Regions from separate parts of the Vibrio sp. nBUS_14 genome, predicted to be linked through region 1. Evidence: predicted binding sites of a transcription regulator. Region 1 holds the regulator's gene; each other region holds the start of a gene.
What was found. The regulator PurR, encoded in region 1, represses purine synthesis genes. The targets are predictions, from matches to a motif close to TNANGNAAACGTTTNCNTNA.
Positions count from the first base shown of each region.

Region 2: the regulator PurR is predicted to act here: its motif matches at 5,315-5,334, upstream of purT (formate-dependent phosphoribosylglycinamide formyltransferase).
Region 3: the regulator PurR is predicted to act here: its motif matches at 2,082-2,101, upstream of folD (bifunctional methylenetetrahydrofolate dehydrogenase/methenyltetrahydrofolate cyclohydrolase FolD).

Region 1 covers NZ_CP179206.1:2,416,221-2,422,586, reverse strand. Annotated here, with positions in the region: gene ACMAZD_RS11335 (TVP38/TMEM64 family protein) at 1-628, opposite strand, end outside; gene ACMAZD_RS11330 (TfoX/Sxy family DNA transformation protein) at 761-1,351, opposite strand; cyclic di-GMP riboswitch class I at 1,479-1,564, opposite strand; gene purR (HTH-type transcriptional repressor PurR) at 1,739-2,743, opposite strand; gene torD (molecular chaperone TorD) at 3,062-3,709, opposite strand; gene torR (two-component system response regulator TorR) at 3,998-4,711, shown strand; gene elyC (envelope biogenesis factor ElyC) at 4,909-5,760, opposite strand; gene cmoM (tRNA uridine 5-oxyacetic acid(34) methyltransferase CmoM) at 5,876-6,366, shown strand, end outside.
Region 2 covers NZ_CP179206.1:1,717,956-1,724,321, forward strand. Annotated here, with positions in the region: gene ACMAZD_RS08055 (molybdopterin-dependent oxidoreductase) at 1-1,147, shown strand, start outside; gene ACMAZD_RS08060 (cytochrome C) at 1,147-1,635, shown strand; gene ACMAZD_RS08065 (c-type cytochrome) at 1,632-2,069, shown strand; gene ACMAZD_RS08070 (RelA/SpoT domain-containing protein) at 2,182-2,958, opposite strand; gene ACMAZD_RS08075 (thiopurine S-methyltransferase) at 3,291-3,944, shown strand; gene purT (formate-dependent phosphoribosylglycinamide formyltransferase) at 4,074-5,249, opposite strand; gene cdd (cytidine deaminase) at 5,416-6,303, opposite strand.
Region 3 covers NZ_CP179206.1:2,717,589-2,723,954, forward strand. Annotated here, with positions in the region: gene ACMAZD_RS12750 (trimeric intracellular cation channel family protein) at 1-428, shown strand, start outside; gene aroC (chorismate synthase) at 537-1,622, opposite strand; tRNA gene ACMAZD_RS12760 (tRNA-Arg) at 1,892-1,968, opposite strand; gene folD (bifunctional methylenetetrahydrofolate dehydrogenase/methenyltetrahydrofolate cyclohydrolase FolD) at 2,180-3,037, shown strand; partial or broken gene ACMAZD_RS12770 (cation:proton antiporter) at 3,194-5,008, opposite strand; gene ACMAZD_RS12775 (NupC/NupG family nucleoside CNT transporter) at 5,193-6,366, opposite strand, start outside.

The DNA.
Region 1 (6,366 bases):
TTGGGAATACACCCAATAAGGAAAATGACAACAATACTGAAGGAGATACGATACCCGAAAGTGAATCAATTTCTGCGAGTTGAGTACCAGCATTCAAGAAAACCGCAGTTCCTGGCAACATGCCTATTTGACTCGTGATGTAGTAACGAGTCATCGACATTGGGGTTAACCCCATTAACAGGTTGATAAGAAAAAACGGGAAAACAGGAATCAGACGTAGAGAGAATAAGTAAAATGCCCCGTCTTTTTCAACACCCTTGTTAATCGTTGCTAACTTGTCGCCAAACTTGGTTTGAATCCAGTCACGTAAAAGGTAACGGCTACTCAAGAAGGCGAGGGTTGCACCAATAGCACTCGCGAAAGACACCAGCAGTAAACTGTTCCAGAAACCAAACAGCGCAGCGCCTAAGAGAGTAACAACTGCAGCGCCAGGGATTGAGAAAGCCGTGATCATGACATAGGCGGCAAAATAAATCGCAGTAGCAACAATAAAGTTGCTCGCGATGTAGTCGTTCAAAACTGCTTGTTGAGTCTTCGCATTTTCAAGTGTTAGGTATTGGCCGAAATTGACGCCTAATAGGACGATGATTACGACCAACACGATACCCAATATCATTTTCTTACTCATTGATACTTCCTCTAATTTTTTAATGCATACCATTAGTATAGATAGACAGGCAAAGCATAGATTAACTTTCAACAGATATAAAAAAGCCGCAAGAATGCGGCTTAGTTATGTAGATAGTTTGAACTGACAATATTAATTGATGCGACTGATAAGCTCTTCACGACGTTGCTGCGGTATAACAGACCAATGAGTACCATTGATCGCACCTTCTAGCGCCCAAAGCAGCTCAATGTTGACAGAGGATGCATGCGATTCCTTGATGGCGTTAAATGCGTTTACAGAGCCAGATTCATATAAGCATTCTACGGAATCGATTCCCGCCTTTTTCAACATACGCTCGGTAGCCAATCGAAGGTTAGGGAGGTCCTTTAGTCGAGTTGGCTTAGCAGAAGACTGCTCAGCTTTCTCTTCTTTAGCAAAACCCAGAGACGTCGTAGCAAGCTGCAAGATTTTCTCTTGGTCTTGCCATAAACCTTCCGGTAATGCGAAATACTTAGTGACGACAGGGAAACCACGTTTTTTGTAGACGTATGGTTGAAACCCTTGTTGCTCGAATTGCCTTGTTGTGTCTTTGTCCGCTCTTATGTGCAGCTGGTCATTTACAACCAGAGCAAACATAGTGTCATCAGCAAAAAGCCCGAATCCACCAAACATTGAGCGTGATTTTATTTTTCCTAGGGGCTCAAATAATTTCATTGAGTCCTTTAGTATCGGTTTATCCATGTTATTTATCTCGGTGTATTTGAACTACGCCACCAAATAAGCAGGTCCGAAAGATTAGCAAAATGTTGCAATTAAATTGTCAATAAGCCGTAAATTACCAGATTGTTAGTAACTACTGCATTTTGCCATCGGTAACCCCGCTACCATACCAACGAGTGGTTTAGGCCGGAAGCTTTGCGTCTCACTCTTTCAAGTGGTTTGCCCTGTGCGTGACTGACTGATTGAATAGAATAAAGTTTTTGTTGAATTAGGCTCACACCTGATATTTAAAAATGTGATGTTGCTCCAATTAATGATCTTGATGATGTGCAACTAGGTTTATTTTGTCTGCTTATAAAAAAAGCGCACCCAAAGGTGCGCTTAATGAAATTAAACTCGATTTATCAATTAATTTAACGTTTTAACTGTGCTTCGCTCAACAATTTCAGGGTGCATTTCAAAGACACGTTTTTCATGATCTTTATCTTTAATGCGTTCCAACAAAATTTCGAATGCATTTTTACCAACACGACGCTTAGGTTGGTGAACCGTTGTCAATGGTGGAGAGAAGTATTCTGCAAGTTCAATGTTGTCGTAACCGATAACCGAAATATCTTCAGGAATGCGAATGTCTTGCTGTTGCAGGCGACTCATTAGGCCAAGTGCCATTGTGTCGTTAAAACAGAACACAGCGGTAGGGCGATCTTCCATCTGAGCAATTTTATCAGCCGCAAGTACAGCGGTATCACACTCGAAGTTACCTTCAATGATGAGCTTTTCGTCGGTTTCGACCTTCGCTTCATTGAGTGCGCGTTTGTAACCCGCGATGCGTTCTACACATGCTGCTTTGTCTAAGTGGCCACTTAAACAAGCAATCTTTGTGTGACCACGTTCTAGCAGGTATTTGGTTGCTAGATAGCCGCCTTCTTCAGAGTTATCGATGATCTTATCAGCCTGAGAGGTTTCAGGGCCCCAATCCATGACAACTTTTGGGATATCAGCATGGCGATCTAACATGCCACGAAGTTCTTCTGTTAAGTCAGAACACATAACCAAGATGCCATCTACACGTTTTTCTGCAAGCATTCGAATGTAGTCACGTTGCTTCTCATAGATACCACCTGTGTTACACAGAATCAAAGTGTAACCTTGACGGTAGCAGTAGCTTTCAACACCATCGATCACTTCCGAGAAGAAAAGGTTTGTTGATTGAGTCACTAGCATGCCGATAGTACGTGTTGAATTGCATTTCAAGCTACGAGCAACAGCACTTGGCGCGTAGTTTAATTCGTCTACGGCTTTGTTTACTTTCTCTTGAGTCGCTTCTGCAACAAAACGTGTTTTGTTGATTACGTGAGAAACGGTGGTAGTTGATACGCCTGCTAAGCGAGCGACATCTTTTATAGTGGCCATGGTTTTATCCTATTATAGAAGCTACTTTCCCAAGTACGGAATAAAGCAGCCGTTAAGCTACCTAACTAAGAGCTTAAATTTGTAGGGCTCTTTGGGGTATTAAAGTGCTAAAAAACAAAAAACCGCTATTGAGCGGCTTGTCTTAACACCGAAATGCTCTGAACTTAAATAAGCATAGCATTTCGTGAATGTTTCATATTTTATCGTTTGCGGTCACAATTTTAGACTGACTAGAAATTACTCGCAATAAAATTCACCCAGAAATCTGGGTGAATTGTCACATTCTATTGAATTTGTTTACTTAATCATCAGCGAATCTTATTCACCCGCTAAATACTGAGTGTCCAGATTACAGAAGGCAACGAGAAGAGAGGCAATCGATGCATAGAAACCGAATGAATCGATCTCACGACATCTAGCGTTGAACTTTGGTACCCAAGTAAGAAGTTGTTGTTCAATAAACTGTTGTTGAACAGCGAACGATTTTTCTAATTCTTCTTCAAGCTCAGTTTCATTTGAACGGATGATGAGATTACCAAGGAAATCAAGTTCGATAGCAATGTGGTCTGCTGGCTCTTTCAGATCTTGGTTTACCACCAAGTTGTGCTTAGCCATGATATCTTCCATGTCTTTAGCTGGCTTGTCGTTTAACAGACCCGTTTTGCCGATATACATTGAAGCGTAAGGTAGAGCACCATGTTTATCTGTCTTTAAGAATAGATCGCAGAAGTCAGCAGACAGTTCTAGTTGGGCATCTTCACGTGTTTGTAGACGGTTCAATGCGTCTACCAGAGTGTCAATCGCAGGCTTAAGTGTTTCGTTTTCGCCTAAACCAGTCAGAAAAGAACGAATCTCAACAGAATGGTAGTGATCGAGTTCTTCTTGTGTGAGCTCTTTAGCGAACAAGCTTGATAGCCACCAGTATATTTCAGCTCTTTGTTCGTTGAATGCTTTCGTATCTTTCATTTCATAGATCCTGATTTAGTCTTGTGATGTTTATATACCCAAGCATCGTGAAATCATTTGGGCATAAGCACACCAAGGCTCAATAACAAGGTTATTTGCTAAACGCAAAGTGACTCGTTAGTCGTAATGCCTATATTGAATTGCGATGGACGGTAAATAGCAAGGTTTTAGATTGTCTTGTATCAAAAAAGATTCATGTTTCTCGCTTTTATCTGCTGTACCACTAGAATTGTTACTAGTTATGAATAGAATGGTTACTGAAACTATTAAATAAGAAAAGTGGTGTAGATGAGCTATCACGTATTAGTCGTAGAAGATGATGTGGTAACCCGCAGTAAGCTGGTTGGATATTTCCAAAACGAAGGTTACACAGTGAGTGAAGCGGAAAGCGGCGCTCAAATGAGAAACGTGTTGGAAGAAAACAACGTTGACCTCATTATGCTAGACATCAACTTACCAGGCGAAGATGGATTGATGCTAACTCGCGAATTACGCAGTCAATCGGACATTGGGATTATTTTAGTTACTGGACGCACGGATAGCATCGACAAAATTGTAGGCCTAGAAATGGGCGCAGACGATTATGTTACTAAACCCATCGAACTGCGCGAGTTATTAGTTCGAGTTAAAAACTTACTTTGGCGTATTGCTGCTGCTCGTAAAACAGCGGTGGGTGCGGCAGTTGAAGCAGAAGACGAATCTGTGGTTCGTTTTGGTGAGTGGACGTTTGATATCCCTCGTCGTGCTTTAAGTAAAAACGGTGAGCCAGTTAAGCTGACTAAAGCAGAATATGAGCTGCTCGTTGCGCTTTCTTCTTACCCTAACCAAGTGCTAAGTCGTGAACGTATTTTGAACATGATCAGCCACCGAGTGGATGCTCCAAATGACCGAACCATCGACGTGTTAATCCGTCGCATGCGTGCGAAGATGGAGTTTGACCCTAAGAACCCACAAATCTTTGTGACGGTTCACGGTGAAGGTTACATGTTTGCTGGTGACTGATTCTCTTCGGGAGTTCTAGTCAGCAACAAAATTTGAACGTAAAAAAGCCGAGACATCATTGATGTCTCGGCTTTTTATTTGCGTTTTATCGCTTATCGCTTATCGCTTATCGCTTTCTTGACGATTCATGAGTGGCTCGAAAGTCGTTATATAAAAGCAGTGACACTAAAGTAGATACTTGAAATCAAGAACTCTCATTAAGACTGCGCAGCAGAAGCTACACCATCGTCCTCTTCTAAAATAGAAGGCTCAGGGATAACCGAAGGTTCTTCGATATTGTCATTGCTTGTGTCTAGCCAATCACGGAGACTTTGCCAAACTAACCCCATTGTTTCGTACCAGTAACGTTCTGTCTGTTCAAGATAGAGCGCTTTAGGCATGTACTTATTCCAAGGTTCAACAATGCCTTCTTGTGCAAGGTAGTTGGTTGGTGCGGGTAATGGCTTCATACCTGCCGCATGGAATTCATTCAATGCGCGAGTCATGTGGCTCGCCGATGTTACTAACACCATATTTTTATTTTTAACGAATGCGGCCGCTTGGCGCGCCTCTTCCCACGTGTCTTTAGCGGTTTCAAGCAGAATGATATCGGGTTTTGCTACGCCCAAGGCTAACGCTACTTTGGCCATCATTCTTGCGTTGCTCACTTCAGTGCCTGCACCGTAGCCAGACAAAATGAGTTTTGCACCAGGGTAAAGGCGAAGAATACGAATGCCTTCACTTAAACGCATGAGCCCTGTGCGACTAAGTTCTGATGTTGGTGGAATTTGATCATCGACGACGTGACCACTTCCAAGAACCATAACGTAGTCGATGGTGTCGTCTACGGGCAAAAATGCGGTGTGTTGCCTTTCCATTGGCATTAAAAGTTGACTAGAAACTGGTTGGAAAGCGATTAGGAAAATACTACAGAGGGCTGAAAGGGTAATTAGGCAACCAGTCTTCCTTTTAGTAGTAAACATCACTAGGGCTAAACCCAGAAAAGCGAGAATTAACATTGCTGGCAGTGGCATCAATAGCGAAGACACTACTTTTTTCAGCTCAAACATATCCGAATAGTCCGAAAAAACATCACTTAGTAGTAAAAAGAGACATCGCCTCTTTATTCCTGAAATTCCTGTGACAGAATAGCAGGCACGATAGGACATAATAACTCAAGTAGCCGTGACTGAAGACCGTAATTTCGACGATATTGCCCACAAATTTGCAAAAAATATTTACGGCTCTGACAAAGGAGAGATCCGTCAGATCATCGTATGGGAAGATTTAGAACAAGCTTTGAGCAAATTTGAACAATCAGCCTCACCTCTGCATGTTCTTGATGCCGGAGGCGGTCTTGCACAGATGTCGCAAAAAATAGCTGCGTTAGGGCATAACGTTTCTCTGTGTGATCTCTCTTCTGAGATGCTTAAGCTTGCAGAAGAAAGTATCAGCGAAGCGGGTTTGTTAGAGCAGTATCGGTTCATTCATTCTCCGGTACAAAAAGTAGCAGAGCACCTTGAAGGCCAAGTTGACTTTGTGATGTTTCATGCCGTAATGGAATGGCTCGCAGATCCTAGAGAGGCACTTGATTTATTACTAGAACAAGTAAAACCCGGTGGCGTTGCCTCGATAATGTTTTACAACCACCACGGATTAGTCCTGAAAAATGTGAT
Region 2 (6,366 bases), 700 kb from region 1:
TGCGGCTAATCGACCTGAAGATTTAGCGGTGCTCGATATCAACGCGTTAACGTGGATGAAAGCTGAAGACCTTCCAGATTATTACACCGTTTTGAATACCAACCCTCTGAATGCCTATCCGCCAGAAAGTATGCTTGCACCGGCTGTTACACCTGCAGACGTGCCGTTTGTTCGATGGAATGGCTTGATGCCAGATTTTGAAGAGATTGACCCTGAGACTTGGACTTTTGAAGTGAAAGGCGAGTCAGTGAAAGAAAGTAAAACCTATACGCTGGCAGAACTTAAATCCAAATTTAAACATCATACTCAAAGCCTTGTTTTGGAATGTGGTGGTAACAGCCGCAATAATTTCTATCCAAGCACCAAGGGGAATCAATGGAGCAACGCAGGCGTTTACTGTTCGCAATGGACCGGCGTTTTGCTCAGTGATGTTCTTAAAGACTGTGGCATTCAAGATGATGCAGTTTACGTAGGTAATCACGGCTTTGATAAACACTTAAGTGGTAAAGGCGAAGCCATATCGCGTGGTGTGCCTATTGCGGCTGCGATGAACGACAACGCTTTGATTGCATGGGAAATGAATGGAGAACCTATCCCATACCTTCATGGCTTCCCACTTCGAACCGTGTTTGGTGGACGCCCAGCATCGGTTTCTCAGAAGTGCACGATAGGGATTAGTATTCGTAACAAAATTCATGACAGCCAAAAGATGGCGGCACCTGCTTATCAAGTGCCAAAACATCCGATAGCGCCGGGTGAGAAGGTCGATAACAAAGATTTTCGAATCATTGAAGAGATGATCGTAAAATCGTTGATTACTTCACCAAAGAGCGGGACTGAGTTTTCGCTTGGTAAAAAAGTTACGGTCAGCGGCCATGCTTGGGCCGGGCTCAGAACAGTTGAGAAGCTGCAGGTGAGTTACGATTATGGGACGACATGGCATGATGCAAAACTTAATAGACCTGTCAACAAAGGCGCTTGGCAGCAATGGGAGGCCGATTTAGACCTTCCTATGACCGGTTATTACGAGATTTGGGCAAAAGCAACCGACAGTGAAGGCGACAGTCAGCCAGTCGTACAACCACAATGGAACCCGAAAGGCTATCTGTTCAATGGTTGTCACCGTATTGCAGTTCGAGTGTCGTGATGAAACAAATTAACAATAAGTCTCTTCATAATCATTCTACTTTCGACAACTCTGCCCCCGCCCGGTCGACTGATGTAGGTAAGCGTTCTTACCGCAAAGACATAATGAGAGCCGCACTAGTATACAGTCTATTAACCTCGATGCTTGTACATGCCGATGAGATTCCAGAAAATCCGAAAGAGTATTACGGTGTAGACAAGACCTCTGGGTTAATTATGGCTCCAGGTTGGGAAGTGGTGAATGGCCAGTGTAATGCGTGTCACACCAGTTTAATCGTGGCTCAGAACAGCGGTACTAGAGAACAGTGGCGAGAGACGATCCAATGGATGGTCGATACTCAGGGGCTGTGGGACTTGTCTGATACGTGGGATCCAGTGCTCGATTACTTGAGCACTTACTACCAAGACAAAGGCATCGACATGAATAAGTATCGTCGTAAGCCTATTGATAGCGCCTTGTTGCCACCAATGCTAGGAGCGCATAAATGACGATAAATTCAGTGACGTTAGTGTCTATATTTCTGGCGCCAGCGATGGCCGTTATGTTGCTTTCTACATGCTCTGAGGAACATTCCGAACCTGACACCAAGACAGTGTCCAAAATGGAAGTGAAGGTCGAAGAAGCCGAGATTTATACACCAAATTTAGTCGCGGGTGAGAAACACGCTCAGAACCTTTGTAGTCAGTGCCACGGAGATAAGATCATTCCTTTTGTGCAATCTTACCCAAATATAAAGGGACAAAAGGCGAGTTACATCCTTAAGCAATTACGTGATTTCAAAATCGATGAACGCCAAGACTTATACATGCAGTCGGTAGTAAAATCTTTATCAGATAGAGACTTACAAGACGCGGCGGCATTTTACAGCATGTTAAAACCTTTGGATTTATACAACCGCTCTAAAGAGTATTATCACCAATAGTTTGGAACGGGGAGGTTGTGACAGACAAGTGAACGGTTTGCTTATCAAACAAGAACTAAAAAGGGATGCGAGTGCAGCCCTTTTGGTGTCTGTTGGTATTACACGGTTCGCGTTATGCCGCTTTAATGTGAGTTGTAATATATGGTTGCCATGCTTGTTGGTAAAGCTCTAGAGATTGACGTCTTAGGCTATTGATTTGCGCCGCTTCGATGTCGTTAATTGGACGTTTTTCTGCAATAGCGTGACGCTCAATGCCTTGGATGATTTCGTAAAGCTCATGCTCAGGGCCACTTTTCACATCAGCGATGGCTCTCAAGTGAAGCTGAACTTCGGCAATAACATTAGTTTTAGGTAAACGAACCAAAAGGTTCAAATCACGGTAGCCAGAATCCGCCGGTGATTTGAATTTGTTTTTCACTTTTACCACATCCGCTTCGCGGATTAGAGCTTCGTATACTTCGACCAAGCTTTCTACATCGTTAGCGATGATGGTTGCACGGGCTAAGTCGGTAATTCTTGATACATCGCCATCTAACTCAAGATCAATTTTCTCTTCTGCTCGTGCTTGAGATTTAACGCCAGCAAAGAGTGCGTCTGAGTTAGTCAGTAGGGCAGTACTTTTACAAATGGTTTCTAGTTCAGCCTGTGCTTGGTGAGCTTTGCTGTACAGAATATCGAAGTCGGTATAAGGCTGAGTCGGACGTGAGTCGAATGCTTTGATGCCGTATAAGCCGCTAAGGCTGTGGCGGAATACGTTTGATGAATCTTGGTTTTGCGCAGGAGTGCGCGATTGATCAGTTGAACTCGTTGAAACAGGTGCTGCTGCGAATGCAGGCGCTCGGCTCAATACTAGAAGCATTAGGGCCGTCGTACGGAGAAATACACTCATTCAAACTCCAAAATACAAGGTTACAAAAACGGGTAATCAAAAGGGGTAACCAGTAACGCATAAGAGTAAAAACAGCTTAACTACACTAACCAATCTCACTATCTATTAGATGGGGCTAGTTAAGACCGAAACCAACTCTAACGTTTAATATTGCTTTAAAATGTGAAGATATAGACAAATCATTTAAGCGTTTGTTCCCAAATTTTGAGAACTTTGAACCTCGGCAATCTTCTTTGCTAACTCGCGTCGTTTTTAAGTTTGAATCAAGCGAAGGTTGCTCTTACTTCTCTATACTGTACCCTTGCATTATGACTATTTAACATGAACGAAAGATGAATAATCCTGAATTTTGGCACAATAAATGGGCAGCCAACCAAATTGGTTTCCACCTTGAAGATGTAAATCCGCTTCTTATCGAATTTTGGCAAAAGACTCACCCTGGTTACGACAAGAGTGTCTTCGTGCCTCTTTGTGGTAAGAGTGAAGATTTGATTTGGTTAGCGACCAAGCATGAAGAGGTTCAAGGTGTCGAATTAAGCCAGATCGCGGTTCGCGCATTTTTCGCTGAGCACTTATACACACCGACAGTGACTCAAATCAGTAGTCAACATGAGCTCTACCAATTCGATGAATTGAGTGTTTACACCGGTGACTACTTCACTGCGCCCATTCAGCCAGTCGACATTATTTATGATCGAGCTTCTTTGGTGGCTTTGCCTGCTGATATGCGCGTGCAATATGTGGAACGTTTGAAGCAACTGTTAAAGCCAGGCGGCAAGATCTTGTTGGTTACATTGGATTACGACCAAAGCGAAATGGCAGGACCTCCGTTTAGCGTACCTAAGCTAGAGATCGATCAGTTATTTGCAGGTTATAAGATTACTCTGTTGAATCAAGATATTGCAGATGATGAACACCCTAAGATTGCGAAGAAAGGTTTGTCTCGATTCAGTGAAGAAGTGTATTTGATTGAGTCTGACGCTTAAGCTGAGTTTGCTTTTAAGCCAATAGCTAACAGCTAGCGCAACAGCTAAAAGGAACAAAAGACGGGCTCGATAGCCGTCTTTTTTATTATTCAGATTTGAAGTCGTGATTGTTCAGAATTGAATAGCTGGTTAGTAAATCACTTTTACTTTTGCCGCGCTTTCAATGGCATCTTCGATCGCTGTCTCTGTGCTGTTGCGACGAGTTAACGCCACACCAAGACGACGGCGACCATCAATGTCAGGCTTACCAAACAGACGGACTTGCGTTTGTGGTGCGTCTAGCGCTTCTACAAGGCCTTCAAAACGGATATTCGTTGATGTGCCTTGGCCTAAGATAACCGCTGATGCACATGGACCATATTGAATAATCGACTTAATTGGCGAACCCGTAAATGCGCGAACATGTAGTGCGAATTCCGATGAGTCTTGAGAAATCAAAGTTACCAAACCAGTATCGTGTGGGCGAGGGGAGACTTCATTGAAGACGACGTGGTCGCCTTTAACGAACAGTTCAACACCGAAGATACCGTGGCCGCCTAGTGCGTTAACTACTTGCTCTGCCGTGTATTGCGCTGCTTTCAGAGCGTTGTCTGACATCACTTGTGGTTGCCATGACTCACGGTAGTCACCGTCTTCTTGGCGGTGGCCAATTGGTGCACAGAAGTGAACACCGTCGACTGCACGAACGGTAAGCAGTGTGATTTCGTAATCAAAATCGATGAAGCCTTCAACGATTACGCGACCCGCGCCAGTACGACCGCCTTCTTGTGCGTAACCCCAAGATTTTTGGATATCACCTTCTGTTTTGATAACGCTTTGGCCTTTGCCTGAAGAACTCATGACTGGTTTCACAACGCAAGGCATACCCACGAATTCAATAGCGGCTGAGAAATCTTCGAAGGTGTCTGCAAAGCGGTAAGGAGACGTGCTCAGTTTCAACTCTTCTGCGGCTAGACGACGAATGCCTTCGCGGTTCATCGTTAGCTTGGTTGCATTCGCAGTTGGAACGACATTCAACCCTTTTGCTTCTAGCTCTACTAATTTGCTGGTGGCAATCGCTTCGATTTCCGGTACCACATAATCTGGTTTTTCTAGTTCAATAATGGCTTCTAAAGCGTCAACGTCTAGCATATCCAATACGTGACTGCGATGTGCGACTTGCATAGCTGGCGCGTTTGCATAACGGTCACAAGCAATAACTTCTAAACCTAAACGTTGGCACTCGATAGCCACTTCTTTGGCGAGTTCACCTGAACCTAATAGAAGTACACGAGTAGCATTTTCAAGAGTAGCGGTACCAAACATAGAAATTCCTTCCGATCTTTTGAACGAGTGATTGAAAACGGGGCGATCATACTTGTTTAAATGACAAAAGCAAACGTTTGCTTAGGTTGCTGCGTTAATTACAAGCATAAAAAAGCAGCACCGTTAAATAGGGCTGCTTATTTGAGTTTTTGTTAATTAAATGTACTTAGATTGCTAAGTAAGTCACTGGAATATCGGGATTAATCGCTTCTAATGTAGATTGCGTATCCGCTAGGTGACTAATGCTACCATCGGCCATTTCAACCAAAGCTGCGTTTTCAATTTGTTTAAAATTGAAGCCAGCCAATTTCAGCTGAATTAAAGCCACTTGTAGAGGTGGTAGGCTCGGGTTGAACGCTGCGTTTTCGGCGTAAGCACCCGTAAAGATTTCGCCAGTTGTCAGTTGTAGTGAAACGCCACTTAGGTTTTTAGTGTAAGGAGCGTGGCTGCGGTTCAATGCAGCTAAAGCGTCTATAACAACAGGGCTCGTTTCATCTGTTGTGTACTGGTGGTTCAGCTTTGTCATCAAGCCAGTTGTCACACCTAAATCAGCAGGGCCGAAAGAATCTGGCAGGTATTCCTGCAGTGACATTTCATCACGCTGTGGAAGTTGAACCTTCAGTTCTTTTGCCGTCGTCAATTCGTTCATAAATTGGCGACAGTGACCGCAAGGGCTGAAGTTGATAGTGATGTCAGAAAGGCCTTCTTCACCCTTCATCCAAGCGTGGCTGATGGCTGATTGTTCAGCATGAACTGTTTGACCAAGTTGAGCACCTGCGATCTCCAAGTTTGCACCGAAGTATAAGCGACCAGATAGGCCACGCACGATGGCACCAACATAGAATTCAGAAAGAGGCGCATAGGAGTATGCTGCTGCGATTGGCAGTAAAGCTAGGCGAACTTCTTTATCAGAAAGACCGCTCGCATCCAGCAAGCTTTGCAACTGCTCTTTAGAGATAGTGGCGTCAAAGTTGTCTGCTAATACGATGTCACTCAAAAGCGCTTTCATTGATGTTGGAGCACTTTCCAGCGCCAGGGTAATACGACTGTTCATGTTGAATCCTTAATTGACCTTAGGCTTTAATTCTATGCAATGCTCAGGATTTTTCTGTGATTA
Region 3 (6,366 bases), 300 kb from region 1:
CGATCACCTGTGTGGCAGGTGTCATCACGACCGGACTCGCTAAATGGGTAATCAAGCTAAAAGGGTTATTCATTCGTTTGGATGCGCTGGGGCTTATCGTATTCAGTATTATTGGTACTAAAGTAGCTATGAACATGGGTCTGCACCCTATGATTTGTATGGTGTCTGCATTGGTCACTGGCGTGTTTGGTGGCCTGCTGCGCGATCTTATCTGTCGTCAAACGCCATTGGTTCTGCATGAAGAGTTGTACGCATCTGTCGCCCTTGTCGCTTCAGGTTTATATCTCGGCTTGCTTGAGATTGGCATTAACGACGTAACAGCAACGATTGTTACGCTTGTGGCTGGCTACTTGCTACGTATGGCTGCCGTGAGATTCAAATGGCGCTTGCCTTCGTTCCAGCTTGATCCGGAAAGCTCTGTGCATTAGATATTCTCACTGACGCAGAATATAAAAAGGGTTGCTTCATTACGAAGCAACCCTTTTTTGTTTCTATTAAATCAGTTTCAATTCTGTTCTGAATAAAACGAAGCTGAACTAGATTTTTGGCGTTTCCGTTGTCACACCAAAGTTTTGACCACGGTGACGTAGCAAGTGATCAAGCAAAACAATCGCCAGCATCGCTTCTGCGATAGGCACTGCACGAATACCAACACATGGATCGTGACGACCTTTAGTGATTAGCTGCGTTGCCTCACCATCTTTAGTGATGGTGTCACCAGGAACAGTAATGCTTGATGTTGGCTTAAGTGCAATACTTGCCACAATATCTTGGCCAGTAGAAATACCGCCTAAGATACCGCCAGCGTGATTGCTGCTGAAGCCTTCTGGAGTTAATGGATCACGGTGTTCACTACCGCGCTGATTAACTACGTCGAAGCCATCACCAATCTCAACACCTTTCACCGCATTGATGCTCATTAGAGCGTGCGCGATGTCTGCATCTAGGCGATCAAAGATTGGCTCGCCAAGGCCTACAGGCACTTTAGTCGCAACCACTTGAATCTTCGCACCGATCGAGTTGCCTTCTTTTAGCAAGTCACGAATCAGTTGGTCAAATTCCGGTACTTTGTCGGCATCAGGACAGAAGAAAGCGTTGTTTTCGATCTCATTCCAGTCCACTTTATCAATTGAGATATCACCCATTTGAGAAAGATAAGCTTGGATTTCAACACCAAATTCTTGTTTCAGGTATTTCTTCGCAATCGCACCTGCCGCAACACGCATTGCAGTTTCACGAGCCGAAGAGCGACCACCACCTCGGTAATCACGCACACCGTACTTTTGATGGTAGGTATAATCAGCGTGGCCTGGGCGGAACTTGTCTTTAATTTCGGAATAGTCTTTAGAGCGTTGGTCTGTGTTTTCAATCAATAGACCAATAGAAGTACCCGTAGTTTGGCCTTCAAATACACCTGATAAGATTTTCACTTCATCCGCTTCACGGCGAGCCGTTGTATAACGAGAAGTACCTGGGCGACGACGATCCAAATCTCTTTGAAGGTCTGCTTCGGTAATTTCTAATCCTGGTGGGCACCCATCTACGATACATCCTAGTGCGATACCGTGACTTTCTCCGAACGTGGTCACGCGGAAATGTTGTCCGATACTGTTTCCTGCCATTACTTCCTCTAAATCAGCCATCAGCAGAAGGTTTGATTCCTAAACCCGCCGGTGAACAGCTTTACTTGTCTATTCTTCGTAATTTCATAGTGGCTTTATTACCAAATGATGTAAACCCCAAAAAAGGAACAATTTTAACTTTCTATTACATAAGCCGAATGAAATGAATAACGAAGGAAAATGAGTAGCGCTTTAAGAGAAGTACTTTTAGTATCATAGAAAAGCAAAAAACCCGACAACTCAGAGAGTTATCGGGTTTCTTTAAATAGTGGTACGCCCTGAAGGATTCGAACCTTCGACCACCTCCTTAGAAGGGAGGTGCTCTATCCAGCTGAGCTAAGGGCGCGCTACAGGAAAAGATTATACGAATTCGAATCAGTAAAGCAACGGCTTTATGTAACATTCTGATCCAAGTGAGTAAAAAAAGGGCAATGAGATTATAAGTGTTGGAAAATAGACCAAAGCAAACGTTTGCTTGATGGTAATCAAAAAGATTTTCTGGAATAATGCTCCCAAAACATCAGCCACTAACTTGAATATCAATACTAAGGAAATTCATGACTGCTCAAAATATTGATGGAAAGCTAATTTCTCAAACCGTTCGCTCTGAAGTTGCGGCACGTGTAAAAGCTCGAACTCAAGCTGGATTACGCGCTCCGGGCCTAGCGGTAGTTTTAGTGGGTGAAGACCCTGCCTCTCAGGTTTATGTTGGAAGTAAGCGTAAAGCGTGTCAAGAAGTAGGCTTTGTTTCAAAGTCTTTTGATTTACCAGCGACGGCGACAGAAAATGATCTGCTAACGCTCGTCGACCAATTAAATGAAGACCCTGAGATTGATGGCATCTTAGTTCAACTACCTTTGCCTGCTGGTATTGATACCACTCACGTTCTTGAGCGCATCACGCCAGAGAAAGACGTTGATGGCTTCCACCCATACAACGTAGGCCGTTTGGCTCAACGTATGCCTAAGCTACGATCTTGTACGCCTAAAGGCATCATCACACTGCTTGACCGTTACAACATCGACTTACGTGGTAAGCACGCAGTTGTTGTTGGCGCATCAAACATCGTAGGTCGCCCAATGACCCTAGAGCTTCTTCTAGCAGGTTGCACGACAACGACATGTCACCGCTTCACCAAAGACCTTGAAGGTCATGTACGTCAAGCCGATGTTGTGGTGGTAGCCGTTGGTAAGCCTAACTTCATTCCTGGCGCTTGGATTAAGAAAGGTGCTGTTGTGGTCGATGTAGGCATCAACCGTTTGGAATCTGGCAAACTCGTTGGCGACGTTGAATACGATGTCGCGAAAGAGAGCGCAAGCTTCATCACACCGGTTCCAGGTGGTGTTGGTCCAATGACAGTAGCGAGCCTAATCGAGAACACCATGATCGCTTGTGAGCAATTTCACTCGAAGTAATTTGCGAACGACAGTCTCGGTAACAATACCGTTGGCATGGATTGCCTAAACCAAAAGTAGAATTAGAAAGACGCAGCGTTAAAACGTTGCGGCTTTTTTGATACTGCACTATTCGTTTTTGATACAAAGTGGCTCGCTTTTGATAGAGAGCACCCGCTATTTATCTGGAGTACAAACTCTTTCCGTTGGATCCGAAGGCGGCAATAAACTAATGATCGCGCACTCAGTTGATATAAGTTTTTCCAAATCAGAACCTTGTGTCACTAAACGGAAGTCACCGCCAATAATCACACCCAGTAGAATCGCTTTAGGATACAGCGCATTAAACTCATTAAGGTTAAATGCTTCAGTCAAGCCCGTGCTCTTAATTTGGCTACCTTGAGCCATAAAGGAGTTAAGCTAGGAATAGGTAATTCCTTCCGAAAACAGACTTCTGTTGCCATCTCGGCTCACTGAATGCCTTTCGTGTTTAGTTTCTGTCGATTCAAGCTCAAACACCTTATTTTCACCGAACTCATCTTGATAATGCATGCTGACTAATGGGTTGATTTGACGATAAGGCGAGACTATCATGGCGCGCCCTATTCCATCCAGCTCCAGATTATTTTCCGCGTGACTTGAGGCTGGGTTACCAAAATAGACATTCAAGTTATCCATACGCGCCAAACGAATGCTTTCCCAGTTGGTATCAGCAAGCACACTGTTGATGTTGTGTGTCGCCAGCACCTTGGCAAACTGTCTTGCAAAATGAGTCGCGCCAAAGAAGAGCACCCCTTGCGCTTTATCTTGCGTCACACCCAACCTTCTTGCCCACCAACTTGCGGTAAGGCTCTGAATAACAACCGTACCGATGATGACCAAGAACACCATTGGCACCAGTAGATCAGCCCCTTCAATCAATTGCTTCTCTTGAAGCTTGATAGCAAATAGAGAAGAAACCGCAGCCGCGACGATCCCGCGAGGTGCCATCCAACTCAAAAACCATTTATCTGCTGGGGTAAGATCCGTGCCGATCCCGCTGATCCACACACTCAGAGGACGAGCCACCAGCATAACGACCGCTAATAAGCCAATACCGCCCCAACCTATCGAGAGGAAAGTCCCAGAATCGAGTCGACTCGCCAATAAGATAAACAAAGCGGAAATGAGTAACACGGTTAAGGTCTCTTTGAACTCAATAATATCTTCAAGATCCAAGCATTTCACGTTGGCGAGCCAGATACCCATGATGGTCACGGTTAATAGGCCAGACTCTTCACTCAGATCATTAGAAAAAGAGAACGCCGCCAACATCAACGTTAGGACTGCCACATTACGCAAATAGTGCGGAACCCAATGTCCTTGAAGCATCTTGGCAATCAAATAGCCACCGATGATCCCTAAGCCTAAACCGATGGCTAGAGTCAGCCCCAAGGCCGACAGTACATGGCTGGTAGGATCGGCTGAAGAGACAATGTATTCGTAAACGAGAACGGCAAACAGAGCGCCAATCGGGTCAATCACTATCCCTTCCCAGCGCAAGATACTGCCTAACGAAGATTTGGGTTGAATGCTGCGCAGCATGGGAACAATAACGGTTGGCCCCGTGACCACCACTAAGGCGGCAAACAACGCGGCTAATGGCCAGCTGAAATCCACAAAATAATAAGCACCAACGACAATGCACGCCCAAGTAATCAGCATGCCAAAACTCACGAGGTGCGTCACCATGCGACCATGACCTCTTATTTCCTTGAAATTCAGGGTCAATGCACCTTCAAACAGAATAATAGCGACACCTAATGAAATCAGCGGAAATAGCACATCCCCAAAAATGGCGTCGGGATTAAGGATGTTGAGACCGGGACCTAAAAGTAAGCCGACAATAAGAAGAGGAAGAATAGCAGGAAGACGCAAGCGCCAACCTAACAATTGACACGTTAAAGACAGCAGTCCAATTAACGCCAAGGATGAAGTAATCGACAAATCCATTTGTGCCCCTAAAAAATTCGTACCACACCTTGAGATACAAACCTATTTGCTGAAACAAGAAAGCCTATGTAATTAAACTATAGGCTCTCTTTTTCATGCTAACCGAATATTAGTATGATTAATCAGTAACTTTACTATGGGGAAATAAAGTGACTGATTCATCCACTCTGTACTTATCATCTAGTTACAGAGAAAGCACCACGCCAGCAATCGCTGCGCTCATTAAGTTAGCAAGCACACCCGCACAAATCGCTTTAAAGCCGTATTGTGAGATGAAAGAGCGACGCTCTGGAACTAAGCTACCCAAACCACCAATCAGAATGGCCATCGTTGAGATGTTGGCAAAACCACATAGTGCAAAAGTAACGATCGCTTTTGAGTGCTCACTCAGTGCATCTTTCACGTCCATTAACTGGATGAAAGCCACAAATTCATTCACAACGATTTTATTACCGATCAGCGAGCCTGCAACCACAGCCTCAGACCACGGCACACCGATCAGCCATGCAACGGGTGCGAACACATAACCTAGGATAAGTTCGAAGCTTAGGTTTACGCCAAACCAACCACCAACAATACCTAATAAGCCATTCAGCATCGCAATCACACTGATAAAGGCCAGAAGTGTCGCACCCACTGCAACGGCAATACGAAGTCCAGACATAGCCCCATCAGCCATTGCCTCGACGACGTTTGTTGCTCGTGGAATTTCAACGTCAGACTCAATATTTTCTTGAGCCTCATCTGCATTACCTGGTACCAAAATCTTGGCCATCAATAGACCTGCAGGCGCAGACATGAATGCCGCTGCAATCAGGTAGTTCAAATCAACACCAAGCGATGCATAACCCACTAACGTACCACCAGCTACAGAAGCCAAACCACACACCATTACGGCAAACAGTTGTGAATCCGTCATATGCTTCAAGTAAGGCTTAACCACCAATGGCGCTTCGATCATGCCAACAAAGATGTTTGCCGTTGCAGACAGTGACTCCGCACGACCTGTACCTAAGAACTTTTGCAAAGCACCGCCGATAAGGTTGATCACCTTTGGCATAAAGCCGATGTGGTACAAGCCTGAAATCAGTGCAGAGAAAAAGATAATGATGCCGAGAACGTTAATAGCGAAAACAAATCCGTTATTCGTGAGGCCACCAAATAGGAAGTTAATCCCCTCTTGACCGTAGTTGATCAAGCTAGACACCGCACCAGTAGCTGCATTCAGCGCTTCTTTACCCATCGGCACATAAAGAACCAATAGCGCGAATGAGATTTGCAGTAAGAAAGCCAAAGAGACGGTTCTTAGCGGAATATTTTTTCTGTCCGTAGATAGTAACCAAGCAGCTACTAAAATA